Regions from separate parts of the Streptomyces sp. GL_141 genome, predicted to be linked through region 2. Evidence: riboswitches for the same ligand, from Rfam matches in the RefSeq annotation. Region 2 holds a riboswitch; the other holds the start of a gene.

Region 1 (4,113 bases), 3.2 Mb from region 2:
TGACCGTCCTGGGCAGCGGCGAGTCCTCCCGGCTCCACAACCGCCTGGTGCGCCGCGACCAGAGCGCCGTCGCCGCGGGCTTCGGCATGCTGCGCCTCGCCGGTGCGCCCTCGCTGGGCTGGCTGGACGTCAAGACCTCCAGCGGCGTCGAGGTGCCCGCCATCGAGGCGGCCGTCGACGAGGAGCTCGCGCGGTTCGCCGCCGAGGGCCCGACGGCCGAGGAGATGGAGCGCGCGCAGGCCCAGCTGGAGCGCGAATGGCTGGACCGGCTGAGCACGGTGGCCGGCCGCGCCGACGAACTGTGCCGCTTCGCGGTGCTGTTCGGCGATCCGCAGCTCGCCCTGACCGCCGTCCAGCGCGTCCTCGACATCACCGCCGAGGAAGTGCAGGCCGTGGCCGCGGCCCGACTGCGCCCCGACAACCGGGCGGTGCTCGTCTACGAGCCGATTGCGGCCGACGACGCCGAAGACACCGAAGAGACCGACGCGAGCGACGAGAACGAGGGGGCGGAGCAGTGAGCGACACCGCAGCCGTCACGATGACCTTCCACCCGCGCCCCGAGGCCGGCGACCCGCAGCCGTGGGCCTTCCCGGCCCCCGAGCGCGGGGCACTGGCCAACGGCCTGACCCTGCTGCGCTGCCACCGCCCGGGCCAGCAGGTGGTCGCGGTCGAGATCAACCTCGCCGCCCCGCTCGACGCGGAGCCCGAGGGCCTCGACGGCGTGGCCACGATCATGGTGCGCGCCCTGTCCGAGGGCACCGACAAGCGCTCCGCCGAGGACTTCGCCGCCGAGCTGGAGCGCTGCGGCGCCACCCTCGACGCGCACGCCGACCACCCCGGCCTGCGGGTCTCCCTGGAGGTCCCGGCCTCCCGCCTGCACAAGGCGCTGGGGCTGGTCGCCGAGGCGCTGCGCTCGCCGGCCTTCGCCGACGCCGAGGTCGACCGCCTGGTGCGCAACCGGCTCGACGAGATCCCGCACGAGAGCGCCAACCCGCAGCGCCGCGCCGCCAAGCAGCTCTCCAAGGAGCTCTTCCCGGCCACCCTGCGGATGTCGCGCCCGCGCCAGGGGACCGAGGAGACGGTCGCCCGCATCGACTCCGCGGCCGTACGCGCCTTCTACGAGGCCCACGTGCGCCCCGCGACCGCCACCGCGGTGGTCGTCGGCGATCTGACCGGCATCGACCTGGACGCCGTCCTGGCCGACACCCTGGGCGCGTGGACCGGTGACACCACCGCCCCGCGCCCGGTCCCGCCGATCACCGCCGACGACACGGGCCGCGTGGTCATCGTGGACCGGCCCGGCGCGGTCCAGACGCAGCTGCTGATCGGCCGCATCGGGGCGGACCGGCACGACCGGGTCTGGGCGCCCCAGGTGCTCGGTACGTACTGCCTGGGCGGCACGCTCACCTCCCGGCTGGACAAGGTGCTGCGCGAGGAGAAGGGGTACACGTACGGCGTGCGCGCCTTCGGACAGGTGCTGCGCTCCACCGCCGACGGCAAGGGCGCCTCGATGCTCGCCATCAGCGGCTCGGTGGACACCCCGAACACCGGCCCGGCCCTGGACGACCTCTGGACGGTGCTGCGCACCCTCGCGGAGGGCGGCCTGACCGACGCCGAACGGGACGTGGCCGTGCAGAACTTGGTGGGGGTGGCCCCGCTGAAGTTCGAGACGGCCGCCTCCGTCGCGGGCACGCTCGCCGACCAGGTCGAGCAGGAGCTGCCGGACGACTATCAGGCGCAGTTGTACGCGCGGCTCGCCGAAACCGGGACGGTGGAGGCCACTTCGGCGGTCGTCAGTGCCTTCCCGGTGGACCGTCTGGTCACGGTCCTGGTCGGCGACGCCTCGCAGATCGAGGAGCCCGTGCGGGCCCTCGGGATCGGCGAAGTGACCGTGGTCACCAACTGATCGTCAGTTGATCTCCGGGTGATCTCCGGGTGGTGTCTGGCGGGCCGTCAACTGGCCCGCCGCTCAAGGGGCTCCGGCGGCTTGTCCGTCGGGGTCCCTTTTGGGTTCATTGTCCGTTTAGTGGTGTGGTTGCTTGTATGTGGTGTGGCGTACGCAACAAAAGGGCGTGTCTGTTTGGCGATTGACTGATGATCCGCCTAGCGTCGGCCGTGCTGTTCGTCAGTTGTAACCGCCGCGACCCCGCGGCACCGGACAGCGATCGCCGAGTCCCCGTCAGGCGCGAGCCTGGGGAGCCGGGGACCCACTTGTGTCCCTGGGGTGAATCGGACCGCCTCGCAAGAGGGGGTCCGTAGGAGACCTTCCTGCTCCGAACCCGTCAGCTAACCCGGTAGGCGAGAGGGAAGGAAAGGATCAGCCCCTTCATGGCGTTTGGCAGTAGTGCCGCCGGCAAGCACCGTGGTTCGAGCCGTATGAGCCGCAGGACCGCCGGCTATGCCGGCATAGCCGCCCTCGCCGCGACCGGCGTCGTCGGCTCCCTGGCCGGCCCCGCGTTCGCCGCGGACCAGTCCCCCTCCATCGAGGACACCGGCAGCCTCAACACCATCGTGGTGGCCGACGAGCTCGCCGGTGACGTCGAGGCCCAGGCCCAGTCCCAGCAGCGGGCCGCAGAGGCCGCCGCCGCCAAGGCGCAGGCCGAGGCCGACGCCAAGCAGCGGGCCGCCGAGGCCAAGGCGAAGGCCGAAGCCCAGGCGAAGGCCGAGCGCGAGGCCGCCGAGCGCGCCGCCCGCGAAGAGGAGCGCAAGCGCCTCAACACCTTCGTGTCGCCGCTCGACAACACCTACGTCAGCACCCAGTACCACGCGGGTGGCGGCATGTGGTCCTCCGGCAGCCACACGGGCATCGACTTCCACGCCGCCTCCGGCACCGAGGTGCACGCCGTGGGCCTCGGCACCGTGGTCGAGGCGGGCTACGGCGGTGCGTACGGCAACAACGTCGTCATCAAGCACGCCGACGGCACGTACACCCAGTACGGCCACATGTCCTCGCTGAGCGTCTCCGTCGGCCAGCAGGTCACCCCGGGCCAGAAGATCGGCCTGTCGGGCTCCACCGGCAACTCCAGCGGCCCGCACCTGCACTTCGAGGCCCGCACCGGCGCCGACTACGGCTCGGACATCAACCCGGTCACGTACCTGCGCTCGCACGGCGTCACCGTCTGACCCGCTGCGCTCCGCACCACACGTCTTCCGCGAAGGCCCCGGCTCTCTGAGAGCCGGGGCCTTCGTCGTGTTTCGGGCTCCGCGTCGTGTGAATGTTTCGTATTTCCGGCCGCTCTCGGAAATTATCGTGTGTTGCAATAGAGTCGCAACGCGCACAGTCATACGAAAAAGGCGGAGGTCCGGTCTTGCGTATTCCCGCGCACACGGTATGCACAGCAATCCGCGACGACATCGTCTCCGGGGTGTTCGGGCCCGGCGCCCGGCTGACCGAGGAGGTGCTGGCCCGCCGGTACGGGGTCTCGCGCGTCCCGGTGCGCGAGGCGCTGCGCACGCTGGAGTCCGAGGGGTTCGTGACCACCCGCCGGCACGCGGGCGCCTGCGTGGCCGAGCCGACCGAGCAGGAGGCCGCCGACCTCCTGGAGCTGCGGATGCTCCTGGAGCCCCTCGCGGCCGCCCGCGCGGCCCGGCGGCGCAGCGAGGCCCACCTCAAGGTGCTGCGCGGCCTGGTCAGACTGGGCCAGGAGCGGGCCAGGAGGGGGCAGGGGGAGGATCTGCGCTCCCTGGGCGGCTGGTTCCACGAGACGCTCTCCCAGGCCTCGGGCAGCCCCGGGCTCATCGCGCTGCTCACCCAGATGCGCCACAAGGTGGCCTGGATGTACGTGGTGGAGGCCCCGGTGCGGCCCGTGGAGTCCTGGGCGGAGCACGGCGCGATCGTGGACGCGGTGGCCCGGGGCGACGCCGAGCGGGCCCGGGCGCTGACCGCGGCGCACGTGGACCGGGCGGCGGGGGCGCACCGGATGCGCGTGAGGACTTTGCAACCTGCCGTAAACACGGCGAGCGTTCCGCATTAACAAACGCCGTATACAAAGGGGGGGTATACGGTCCCGGTAATTCGGCCCTTGCCCGGCGTCCCGTGCGCCTTTTGGCGGCCTGAATTCTGCCCGCCGGAATAGAGCGCGCCGGAATGGCGGTGCGCATATGTCTCCCGCG
Region 2 (4,113 bases):
CGCCGAGGATGGCGTTGGCGCCGAGGGAGCCCTTGTTCTCGGTGGCGTCCAGGTCGATCATCGCCTGGTCGATCAGGCGCTGCTCGGTGGCGTCGTAGCCGACGAGCTCCGGGCCGAGCTGCTCGATGACGGCGAGGACGGCCTTCTCTACGCCCTTGCCGAAGTAACGGTTGGGGTCACCGTCACGGAGCTCTACGGCTTCGAACGCTCCGGTGGAGGCGCCGGACGGGACTGCAGCACGGCCGGTGCTGCCATCGTCGAGGCCCACCTCGACCTCGACCGTGGGGTTGCCTCGGGAGTCCAGGATTTCCCGGGCTACGACGACGTCGATGGACGGCACGAGCATCTCCTTCTGGGATGTGACGCTGGGTGTGCGGTGGCATGTCAGGCCGTGGGATGGCCTTGCCGCTTAGAGCCTAACCGCCTCCGGGCACTCGGCCAGCCGACCGCCCGGGCCTTGGGACGAAAAAGGGCCTGAATGCCCCTCTTACAGGACATAGGGCCCTTGATCATCGGCGATCCGGAAGGTCCGTCAGGCCGGCCGCGTCCGCACACAGCACCGCCCGGCGCGAAGGGGGTTGCGCGCCGGGCGGTGGAATTACGTGGTGGAGCTACGTGTGGAACTACTGCGCGTCGCGAAAGCGGACACGACCGTTCTCACATGTTTCAGCTGAGGTTCAGCTTCTGACCCGGGTAGATCAGGTCGGCGTCCGAGACGATGTCCTTGTTGAGCTCGAAGAGCTTCTCCCAGCCACCGGACACGTTGTTCGCGTCGGCGATCGCACCCAGCGTGTCGCCGGACTTGACCTCGTAGGAACCGTTGCCCGTCTTGGGGGCTTCGGTCTTCGGTGCGGCCGGGGCGGCCGGACGCTCGGAGCGGGTGGTCGGAGCCTCGACGCGCTTGGTCTCCTTCTTCGACTCGGCCTTCTTCTCCTGCTTCGGCGCCGGCTTCGGCTGGGTCTTCGGCTTGGAGGGGGTCTCCGCCGAGCCGCCGTTGTAGGAGGAGTTCGACAGGCCGACGCCACAGGACGGCCAGGCGCCCTTGCCCTGGCCCTTGAGGACCTTCTCGGCGATGGCTATCTGCTGCGACTTGGAGGCCTGGTTGGCCTGCGCGGCGTACGTCTTGCCGCCGTACGCGGCCCACGTGGAGGACGAGAACTGCAGGCCGCCGTAGTAGCCGTTGCCCGTGTTGATGGACCAGTTGCCGCCGGACTCGCACGCGGCGACGCGGTCCCATTCACCGGCGGTCGCGGCGGAAGCGGTGCCCGCGGCCATCAGCGGCGCGGCCACGGCGACACCGGCGACGCCGGCCAGAGTGACGATGCGGACGGCCTTGGAGCCGCGACGGTGCTTGCCCTTGCCCGAAAGCAGCATGGAGTTCTCCTCACCGACGCCTACGAGGTGAGCTGTCGGGTTCGGGCGAGTGAGTGCCCGGCCGAGCGACCTAGCGCTCGGCTTAACCCCTAGCCGGTTCCGTGACCGTCTCTCAACGGCCGGTTCCGGCGCCTACCTTGGTTCCCCCGCTCCTGCCTTCGGCGCTTTACGCGACGAGTGTTCCCTCCGTCCGCCGGCAGGATTCGGCGATGCGGTCGAAGGAGCCCGCGGTGGCGAGCGATTCAGAAGGTAGACAGGTCTCCCCCCGATGTTCAACGAGGGACATCGGGGGGAAACGGTGCCTACTTGCGCTCCCCGGAAGGGCGTTTGCGCAGGTGAGGGCCGGGTTTGCGGAACCGTCCGGGCCGGACACGCCAGTTGACCTGAAGAGACACATGTCTCACTTACAGAAAACGGACAATCAGCTGGTTCCGGGCGCCTTAAGTGCCCTTATTGATGCGTTAGATCCAGGTTCTGACCGGGCTTGATCAGGTCCGCATCGCCGCCGATGACCTGCTCGTTGGCCTCGTACAGCCCCTTCCAGCCGCCCTTCACTCCGTTGGCGTCCGCGATCGCGACGAGGCTGTCGCCCGCCTTCACGGTGTACGTCGGCTCCGACGCGGCATCAGATGCGGCGGGCGTCTCGACCGCGGCCTGGCCGCGGTGCTTGCCGCCGCCCTCGGCCGCGCCGGGGGTCGCCGGAGCGCTCGGGGCGGCCGAACCGCCGGGTGCGGCCGGAGTCGTCGGGGCCGTGGGATCAACCGGGTTGAGCGGATTTGCCGGGTTCGAGGTATTACCGGGATTCGCCGGGTTCGCCGGGTCCGTCGGGTTCGCCGCGTCCCCCGGGCCGGACGGGGATATCGGAGCCGTCGGGCCCACCGGCACGGTCGGGTCCACCGGCGGCGGCGCCGGAGTCGTGGGGTCCACCGGAGCGACGGGGCCCACCGGGGCGGTGGGGTCCACCGGGCTCGTGGGAGCCGTCGGATCGCCCGGGAGTCCCGGAGGCGGCGCCTGGAGGTCCGGCTCGGGCATGACGGGCAGTTCGCCGGGCACGCCGATCGGATAGTCGGGCAGCGGCGAGTCCGACGGAGCCGGCGCGGCCGGGCCCTTCGGCGTCGGCGCCCCGAAGTCCGTGGACGGCTTGCCCGAGCCGGTGTGCGGCACGGAGTCGTCCGGGCGGGACGGGGCGGGGGTGGCGGATCCGGAACCGCCGGGCAGACCCGGGTCCACCACGGCGGCGGGCGCGTCCTGCGTCAGGCCGGCCTGCACCGCGCACAGCGGCCACGCCACGGGACCCCGGGAGGCCAGGACCCGTTCGGCCACGGCGATCTGCTGGGAGCGGCTGGCGAGGTCGGGGCGCTCGGCGAAGTCGAGCCCGCCGGCGCTCTTCCACTGCTCCTGGCTGAACTGCAGCCCGCCGTAGGTGCCGCCGCCGAAGTTGGCACTCCAGGTGCCACCGCTCTCGCACTCGGCGACCTTGTCCCATGTGGAGGTCTCCGCGGCGCTCGCGCCGGTGGCCGCGAGCAGCGGCAGGGCGAGTGCGGTGCCGGTGACTCCGGCGGTGACGACAAGTGCGGGCACTTGTCGGGGGCGTCTGTGGCGGCCGTTCCCGGAACGCATGAGGCTGCACCTTTCGCATAACGGCGGGGTAACGGCAGAACCTAGCGGCCTTCGAACGCCTGTCACAAGTTTGGGCAGCCAACTGACTTCAGGTCAGGCAGGTTTCAGGTGGTTTGGGTGATCTTTTCGGCAGTGGATTCGGCCATGAAGCGGACCGGGAGCGTCCGCAGTCCCCGCATGATGAGCCCACCGCGCCACCGCAGCTCCCCGGGAGCCACGGCCAGTTCCAGATCGGGCAGCCGCGTCAGCAGGGTCGCGAGGGGGAGAGCAGTCTCACGGTCTCCGCCACACGCACCGTCACTCGCAGGGCCGGAATCGTCGGACGGACGTACACCGGTGTCCCCGCGCGCTGCTCGTTCAGCCGCGTCACCAGCAGCGGCCATGCCCCCTGCTGCCACCAGGAGAGCTGCCGCTCACGAATGCGCTGCGCCGGCCCGAACACCACGGGGATCTCCTTCCAGGTGATCCCCGTGCGCAGACGGTGCAGCATGCCGTTCAGCGCCAGCCGCAGGTCGATCGTGGTCTTGGCGAACGAAGCGGGCGGTTGAAGTGCTCTCCTGGCTGAAGCCGGGAGATTCCTGCTTACCTTGCGGTAGCGGGCTCGACGCGTTTGGCGCGCCTGACGACTGCCCTCCCGGCAGCCGGGATGAGCGCGAGGCCCATCCGGTACAGATGCAAGACGTTGCAGGCCGCGTTGTGGTCGGCGTTGCCCGACCAGCCGCAGTCCGGGTTCTTGCACACGAACACAGACTGACTCTCCCGGTTGCCGGGGGTGGTGACGCCGCACGCGGAGCAGCGTTGGGAAGTGCCGGGGGCGGGGACCTTGTGCAGGGCCCCGCCAAGCTGGGCGGTCTTGTACGTCAGCATGGCAACCGTCCGACCCCATGCCTCCCCGCCGATCGAGCGGTTCAGCCCAGACTTCTGGGCGACGTTCCGTCCCGGCGCCTCGAGGGTTCCCCTGGCCGATTTGACCATGTTCGTGATGGTGAGTGCTTCGACCACGACGGTGCCGTAGGTGCGGGCGATGGTGGTGGTCGTCTGGTGCTGCCAGTCCAGGGCCCGGCGCTTGGCTTTCGCGCGGAGTCCTGCGATCTGGTCGTAGGTGCGGTGCAGCCGGCG

Evidence for each region. A riboswitch is a leader RNA that binds a small molecule or an ion and turns the genes downstream of it on or off. The one in region 2 is predicted to bind cyclic di-AMP.
Region 1: linked by a shared signal. The riboswitch ahead of AC3IX6_RS08715 (M23 family metallopeptidase) and the one ahead of AC3IX6_RS23190 (transglycosylase family protein) in region 2 are both predicted to bind cyclic di-AMP.

The regions. Positions count from the first base shown of each region.
Region 1 covers NZ_CM174402.1:2,056,362-2,060,474, reverse strand. Annotated here, with positions in the region: gene AC3IX6_RS08725 (M16 family metallopeptidase) at 1-518, shown strand, start outside; gene AC3IX6_RS08720 (M16 family metallopeptidase) at 539-1,906, shown strand; cyclic di-AMP (ydaO/yuaA leader) riboswitch at 2,157-2,316, shown strand; gene AC3IX6_RS08715 (M23 family metallopeptidase) at 2,329-3,123, shown strand; gene AC3IX6_RS08710 (GntR family transcriptional regulator) at 3,309-3,974, shown strand.
Region 2 covers NZ_CM174402.1:5,213,574-5,217,686, reverse strand. Annotated here, with positions in the region: gene eno (phosphopyruvate hydratase) at 1-346, opposite strand, end outside; gene AC3IX6_RS23190 (transglycosylase family protein) at 667-1,374, opposite strand; cyclic di-AMP (ydaO/yuaA leader) riboswitch at 1,377-1,548, opposite strand; gene AC3IX6_RS23185 (LysM peptidoglycan-binding domain-containing protein) at 1,825-2,955, opposite strand; partial or broken gene AC3IX6_RS23180 (cytochrome P450) at 3,099-3,254, opposite strand; gene AC3IX6_RS23175 (transposase) at 3,239-3,511, opposite strand; gene AC3IX6_RS23170 (RNA-guided endonuclease InsQ/TnpB family protein) at 3,577-4,113, opposite strand, start outside.